One region of the Burkholderia alba genome, then DNA from elsewhere that is predicted to be linked to it. Evidence: predicted binding sites of a transcription regulator. Region 1 holds the regulator's gene; each other region holds the start of a gene.
The links. The regulator FliA, encoded in region 1, starts transcription of late flagellar genes. The targets are predictions, from matches to a motif close to CTAAAGTTTNNNNNNNNNNNGCCGNTA.
Positions count from the first base shown of each region.

Region 2: a site for FliA is predicted at 1,593-1,619, ahead of RZR99_RS04705 (DUF4088 family protein). Genes of this name have one in related genera too.
Region 3: a site for FliA is predicted at 1,304-1,330, ahead of flgK (flagellar hook-associated protein FlgK). Genes of this name have one in related genera too.

Region 1 covers NZ_JAWJWL010000006.1:246,306-248,566, reverse strand. The annotation lists gene ahcY (adenosylhomocysteinase) at 1-468, opposite strand, end outside; S-adenosyl-L-homocysteine riboswitch at 501-629, opposite strand; gene RZR99_RS09120 (RNA polymerase sigma factor FliA) at 706-1,437, opposite strand; gene RZR99_RS09115 (MinD/ParA family ATP-binding protein) at 1,491-2,261, opposite strand, start outside.
Region 2 covers NZ_JAWJWL010000003.1:281,728-283,988, forward strand. The annotation lists gene RZR99_RS04700 (hypothetical protein) at 95-442, shown strand; gene RZR99_RS04705 (DUF4088 family protein) at 608-1,399, opposite strand; gene RZR99_RS04710 (AzlD domain-containing protein) at 1,647-1,988, opposite strand; gene RZR99_RS04715 (AzlC family ABC transporter permease) at 1,985-2,261, opposite strand, start outside.
Region 3 covers NZ_JAWJWL010000007.1:133,505-135,765, reverse strand. The annotation lists gene flgK (flagellar hook-associated protein FlgK) at 1-1,246, opposite strand, end outside; gene RZR99_RS10055 (flagellar brake protein) at 1,419-2,174, opposite strand.

The DNA.
Region 1 (2,261 bases):
GTCCTTCTCGGCCTTCGCGCCCAGGATCAGCAGCAGCGTGGCATCGCCGCCGTCGTCGAGGATCATGTTGGCGAACTCGCCGTTCGGCCATTCGAAGATGCGGTGCGAGAATTCCCAGTACTCGTCGAGCGACTCGCCCTTGAACGCGAACACCGGCGTGCCGGCTTCGACGATCGCGGCGGCCGCGTGATCCTGCGTCGAGAAGATGTTGCACGACGCCCAACGCACGTCGGCGCCGAGCGCCTTCAGCGTTTCGATCAGGACGCCCGTCTGGATCGTCATGTGGAGCGAACCGGCAATGCGCGCGCCCTTCAGCGGCTGCTGCGCCTTGTATTCGTCGCGGATCTGCACGAGGCCGGGCATTTCGGTCTCGGCGATGTTCAGTTCCTTGCGGCCCCAGGCGGCCAGCGCCAGGTCGGCGACAACGTAATCTTGCGAGGAAATGGAATCGATGACTGCGGCGTTCATCACGCCCTCCTTTCTAAAAAAGTTCTAGAAATGTGACGTGAGCGCCGTTCAGAAAGCGGCCGGTGCGCGCACTCGGGTTCGTGCCCCGGGGCCCGCGCGGCCGCTCATTGAAAGCTTCCGAGCCTGGCGGGACTGAGCCCGTCGCAACGCTCCTCGGAAACGAAGGGTGGATTGTAGCAAATAGAAGCGAAGATTTCCTGACTGTATCGGGCAACGATTCGCCCGGGGCCCGGCCGCTCAGTGCTCCGCGCCGACCCAGGCCTGCTCGCGCAGCCGCGCCCGCAGTCGCGCCACCGCCTGGCTGTGCAACTGGCAGACCCGCGACTCGCTGACCTCGAGCACCGCGCCGATCTCTCGAAGATTCAGACCCCTTTCGTAGTACAGCGACATCAGCAGTTTCTCGCGCTCCGGCAGCCGCTCGATCGCCTCGATCAGCGCGTTGCGCAGGTGATCGTCGAGCAGCGCCGACAGCGGATCGGAATGATCGACGCGGTAGCGGTCGAGGAACGGTTCGTCGTCGGCCGAGCGGTCGAAATCCTCGTAATAGATCAGTTGGCTGCCGTGCAGGTCCTGCAGCATCGACTGGTATTCGTCGAGCGGCATCTGCATGTGCGTGGCGATTTCGGTTTCGCTCGCCGGGCGGCCGAGCTGCTGCTCGATCTGGTGAACCGCATGCTCGACCTCGCGCGACGTCTTGCGCAGGCTGCGCGGCAGCCAGTCGTTGCTGCGCAGTTCGTCGAGCATCGCGCCCCGGATCCGCTGGGTCGCATAGGTTTCGAACTGCGCCCCCTGGTCTTCCTTGTAGCGGCCCGCCGCGTCGAGCAGGCCGATCATGCCGGCCTGGATCAGGTCGTCGAGATCCACGCTCGCCGGCATCTTGGCGACGAGCTGCAGCCCCAGCCGGCGCACCAGCGGCGCGTACTGCGCCAGCACCTCGTCCTGGGAGATCTTTCCTTGAGCGTTGTACATCGTGCCCTCTCTTAGCTGGGATCTGTTTCCACGTGGAAGCAGACCCTTGGCGTTCAGGCGGCTTGCGCCGCACCCCGTTCAAACGCCGAACTTCCTGTTCGGGCCCGGCCCGCGCCCGGACCCGGACGCAACGGCCAATACAGCAGATCGGCGGCGATCTGCCGGTAATCCCGCGCCGCCGCCGCCGACGGAAACGCGTCCACCACGGTGCGCACCAGCTCGCGCGCATGCTCGATCAGCGGATCGACCGTCACGCAGCCGGCCTCCGACAGCGACACCGTCAGGTAGCGGCTCGCGACCCCCGCGAGGTTGTCGTAGGCGGCTTTCGCATCCGCGCGGTTCTGCACGTGGTTCATCAGCACCCGGAACTGTCCGAGCGCGTGCGCATAGTGCAGCCGCTTCATGCACGCATAGGCCTCGGTGATCGCCTGCGCGGCCACCCGCGTGACGATCAGCACGTCGTGCGCGTCGCGCGCGAGCGGCGAAAACGCCCCGTGCGAATCGAGCTGCGTATCGACCAGCACGATGTCCGCGACGCCGTCGAGCAGCGCGGCGGGCGCGACGTCGCGATAGCCCGAGCGCGCGAGCCGCGATGCCGCCAGCACCGAGAAACCGAGGTCGTGGCGCACCGCCTCGCCCTCGCGCAGCCAGGCGCCGCACCAGGTCGCGGCCACCGAATGGACGTCGGCGCGCTCGTCGACCACGAGCACGTCCTTGCCGAGCGCCGCGAGCGCGGCGGCCAGGTTCACTACCGACGATGTGCAGCCGACCCCCGCCGGGCCGCCCGTCACCGCGACGACGCGCGACGAGCGGCCGGCGAGCAG
Region 2 (2,261 bases), on a different contig from region 1:
GTCTGTAGTCGTACTCGCTGCATGTCGCGGCGGGCGGAGGCGACGGGCCGGCATGGCCGGGCCCGCGTCTGCCACTTTCTTGAGGAGGATTGCAATGTCCACGATTCGTACGATGCTGGTCGGTGCCGCGGTGGCGGCGTTTGCAACGACCGCCGCGTTCGCGCAGACGGCTGGCGTCTCCGCGCAGGGTTCGGCGGGCGGCTCGGCCGCGGTGTCGGGCCAGCAGGCCGGCGCGGATGCGCAACTGAAGGCGGGCGGCGATGTGTCGACCGCGACCCCGGAAAACGCGACGAACGCGGTCAAGCATTCGGCCAGGAAGCATGTGTCGCATGCGAAGGCGAAGGCGGGCGGTGCTGCCGACGGCGCGACGAACGGGCTCGGCGGCGCGGCCGGCGGCTCGGTGTCGGTCAACGGCGGCGCGAAGGCCGGCACGGGCGAATAAGTCCGTCAGGGTACGCCGGCGAGCGGCCGGGCGGTTCGCCCCGGAAGGCCCGCCCGAGGTTCGCCGGCGTGCCCGGTCCGACAGGGCCTGATGCGGTCCATCGGCATCCTTGGCCGGGCCCGTTCGCGGGTCGGGCAGCGCGGCCCGTGAGGGGCCGCGCGCCGTTTACGGGCGGCGTTGTCGCGGTTGCTGCTGTTGAGGCTGGCCGGATGCCTGGCGCGCCGGCACGGCGACCATGAAGAGGCTGCGCAGCCACGCGGCCATCCGCGAGAAGATGTCGTACGGCTCGTCGATGAAGATTTCGGGTTTCAGGAGCCGCAGATATTCCATGATCTGCTGCGCCTCCTGCTTCTGGAACGAGCCGTGCGCGAGCCCGAGCCTCAGCAGGCCGCGCAGTTCGCCGAGTTTCTCGCGCGCGGCGCTGCCGACACTCATCTCGCAAGCGATCTTTGCCTCGTACACCCGCTGTCGCAGCGATTCGGCGAGCCGCCACGCGGGCGTCTGCATCTGTTCCTCGAGCGACTGGATATCCTGCGCGGCCGCCTTGATCTGCGCGGCGAGCGGATCGATCAGCACTTCCTCGCCCTCCGCGTCCGTGACGATCGCGGCCGCCCAATCGCGGCAGGCCTTCGCGAGTTCGTCCGGAGTCCATTCGGAGCGCGACGCGAAGCCGAAGCCGAATTCGCCCGCCTGCCGCATCAGGACCGCGACGACGTCGGGAAATTCCTTGTCGAGCGTGCGCTTCGCCCACGCGTACTGGCCGCCCTGGAGCATCCGCTGCACCGCGTGCTCGGTGAGCGGCACCATGTTGTCGAGCAGCTTGGCGCGCAGGAAATCCTCGAACGACGGCGTCGCGAACTGCGGATCGAGCTTGAGCGACACGCGCAGGAACGCTTCGTAGTCTTTGCGCAAGGAGTCGAGGGTGTCGTCCTTGATGGATAGGGTGATCTGGCCCATGGGTTTCTCGATGCTCGATGCCGGCCGGCGTGAGTGGCGTGCCGACGTCAGGAAGCCGGGCCGCAGTGGCGGCGGCAGGCGCGCGGGCTGTACGGGCCGGACAGCCGGACGCGCGCCGGCGGTCTGCGCCGCTCGCGCTGCTGACGTCAACAGGTCGGATCCCGCCGCGACCGATGGCGGGTCTACACCCGCTTAACGGCAGCCGGGGCCGGAACTTGAGGCCGCCCGCCGCGACGGGGGCGGCGGCTCAGACCGGCAGCCAGCCGCGCGGCAGGACGACGCCTTGCCAGAAAAAGAACACCGCGAGGCCGACGGCAATCGTCAGCAGCGGCCGACGCGTGGCCGCCGACACCAGCACGGCGGCCAGCCCGCCGATCAGCTGCGGGTTGCGCCAGGTCAGTTCCGCGCCGCCGCCGTGTGGCGCGATGGTCATCGGCACGACGATCGCGGTCAGCACCGTCACCGGCACGAAACCGAGCGCGGTGCGCAGCAGCGGCGCAAACGTCAACCGTTCGCCGAACAGGAAGAGGGTTGTGCGAATCGCGTAGGTGATGAAGGCCATCCCGACGATCAGAAGCAGATAGGTCACGATGCGGCCTCCGGGCGATTGTGTCCGGCCGCGAAGTCGCGCAGCGACAGCGCGACGCCCACGGCGACGCCCACCGCCACGGCGGCCAGCAGGCCGAGCTTGTACGGCCATGCGTGGCAGGCGTACGCGAGCGTGCCGGCGGTCGCGGCGGCCGCCAGATAGCGCAGCGCGACGAGCTGCGGCACGACGATCGCGATGAAGGTCGCCGCCATCGCGAAGTCGAGACCGAGCGCCTGCAGGCCGGGAAAGGCCGCGCCGAACAACAGCCCGGCG
Region 3 (2,261 bases), on a different contig from region 1:
GCAGCACGGTGAACGAATCGCCCGGCGACATCGTGCCCGTCATCGAGAAGTTGAGGCCCGCGATCTGGCCGGGCAGCGTGTTCGCCGAGCCCACCACGTTGCCGTTCGCGCGGTCGGTGAGCGTGTACTTGGTGCCGTCGAAGGATAGCGTGTAGTCGCTCGTGGTCGGCTGCGCGCCGTTCGCGAACGACACGTTGAGCGCCGCGTTGCCGGTATTCGCCTGGTTCGCGTAGGTGACGGGCGCGCCGACCGTGAACAGATTGCCGCCCGCGTTGCCCGACAGGTCGATGCCGAGCGCGTTCTGCGCGTTCACCTGCGACGCGAAGCTGGTCGCGAGCGCGCCGAGCTGCGCCTGCGCGGGATCGAGCGTCTGGCTGCGGAACGCGAGCAGGCCGCCGAGCGAGCCGCCCGACAGCGACGAATCGGACAGATAGCGGTTCGGGCCGGGCGGATTCGAGCCCGCGACGCCTTGCGACGCGATCGTCAGTTCGCTCGGATCGGACGGCGACGTCACCGCCGCGAGCTGGTAGCTCTGGCTCGCGACGACGAGCGGCTGGCCGTTCGACAGGAACACGCTGTAGCCGTCGGAATTCTGCACCGTCTGCACGCCCACCAGTTGCGACAGGTTCGAGACCGCCAGGTCGCGCTGATCGAGCAGCTGATTGGGCGGCTGTCCCTGCGCGCTCGCCGCGGCGATCTGCTGGTTGAGCTGCGCGATCTGCGACGTGTAGCCGTTGATCTGCGACACCGTGTTGGTGAGCTGCGTGTTGACGCCCTGGCGCAACTGGTCGTACTGCTGGCCCGCCGCCGTGATCTGGTCGGCCAGCACCTTCGCGTTGCTCAGCGCGGTCTGGCGCGTCGCCGGATCGGCCGGATTGTTCGCGACGCTCTGCAGGCCGGTGAAATAGCCCGTGATGGCGCTGGAAATGCCGGCCGTCGGGCTGCCGATGTAGTTGTTCAGCTGCGTGACCAGGTTGTAGTAGGTCGACAGCGCGCCGCCTTGCGTCTGCGCGCTGTTCAGCTGGTTCGAGAGGTACTGGCTGTATTGGCGCTGGACCGTGACCGTCGACACGCCCGCCGGCAGGAAGCCGTTGCCGGTGTACTGGCCGCTCGTCTCCGCATACACGGGGCGCTCGACGGAATAGCCGGGCGTCGCCGCGTTGCTGATGTTCTGGCCGGTCGTCGTGATTCCCCACAGCGCGGCATTGAGCCCGCTGACGCCGATGTACATGAGGTTATTGGACATGCGCGATCCTGATGGGCCAGCCGCGCCGCGGCCGCCGGGTTGCGTGAACACCCGGTATAACGGCCGCGCGGAGAAAAAATTGAGGGTTGGGCGCGCGAAAACCGCGCGCCGCGCAACGCCGCGAAAGCGGCGCCCGCGCGGCGTCCGCCCGGGCCCGCCCCGCCGTCCGGCGTCAGGCGCGCGCCAGCTGGCGGCGCTTCATTTCGAGCTGCGTGATCAGGCGCTGCAGCGTGTTTTCCGCGCTGCCGGGCAGCGACATGAAGCGAAAGCCCAGCTGGTAGCGGCGCGAGCCGTTCGGCACGTCGGTCGCGCGGTGCGACACGAGCTGCAGGTCGAGCGACAGCTTGCCGTGCCCGTTCAGGTTCAGCTCGACGTCCGGCAGCAGCATGCCCAGTTCGAGCCCCGACACGCGCTCGTCCGCCGTGCGCACGCCGAGGCCGCCGAGCGACAGGTTGTGCACTTCGAACAGGAAAGTCTCGCCGTCGGGCAGCGTGCCGCGGCAGACGTAGGGATCGAGAATCGGCGCGTCGACCCGGAAATACTCGCGGCGCTGCACGAAATACAGCACCTCGGGGAAATCGGCCTCGAATGCGGGCAGGTCTTCGTAGCGGGTCTCGCGCGGCGTCACGGTGGTGAATTCGACCCGCACGCCGTCGGGCGAGGCCATGAAAATGCAGCGCGGCGCGGCAAGGATGCCGGCGTTCTGGTCGGCCAGCGCACCCCAATCGAACACGAAGGTCCGCGCGCCGACGTCGACATCGAGGATGCGGGTAACGAGCTGGCCGCCGTGGTACTGGACGGTCAGGAAATCGCCGCGATTGACGAGGTTGCGCAATTGCACGCCGATTTCCAGCGGATTGCGGCGGCCGTAGTCATGGCCGGAATGCGCAGCATCCTGGGCCTGACCCGTCGACTGTTCGATATTCATGGCTTGCCGGTGTTCGTCTTTTTGTTTGCGCCCAGCGTGCCCCGGGGCGCGGATTGTCCGGGTAAGGCCTTACCCGGACGCAGGTCT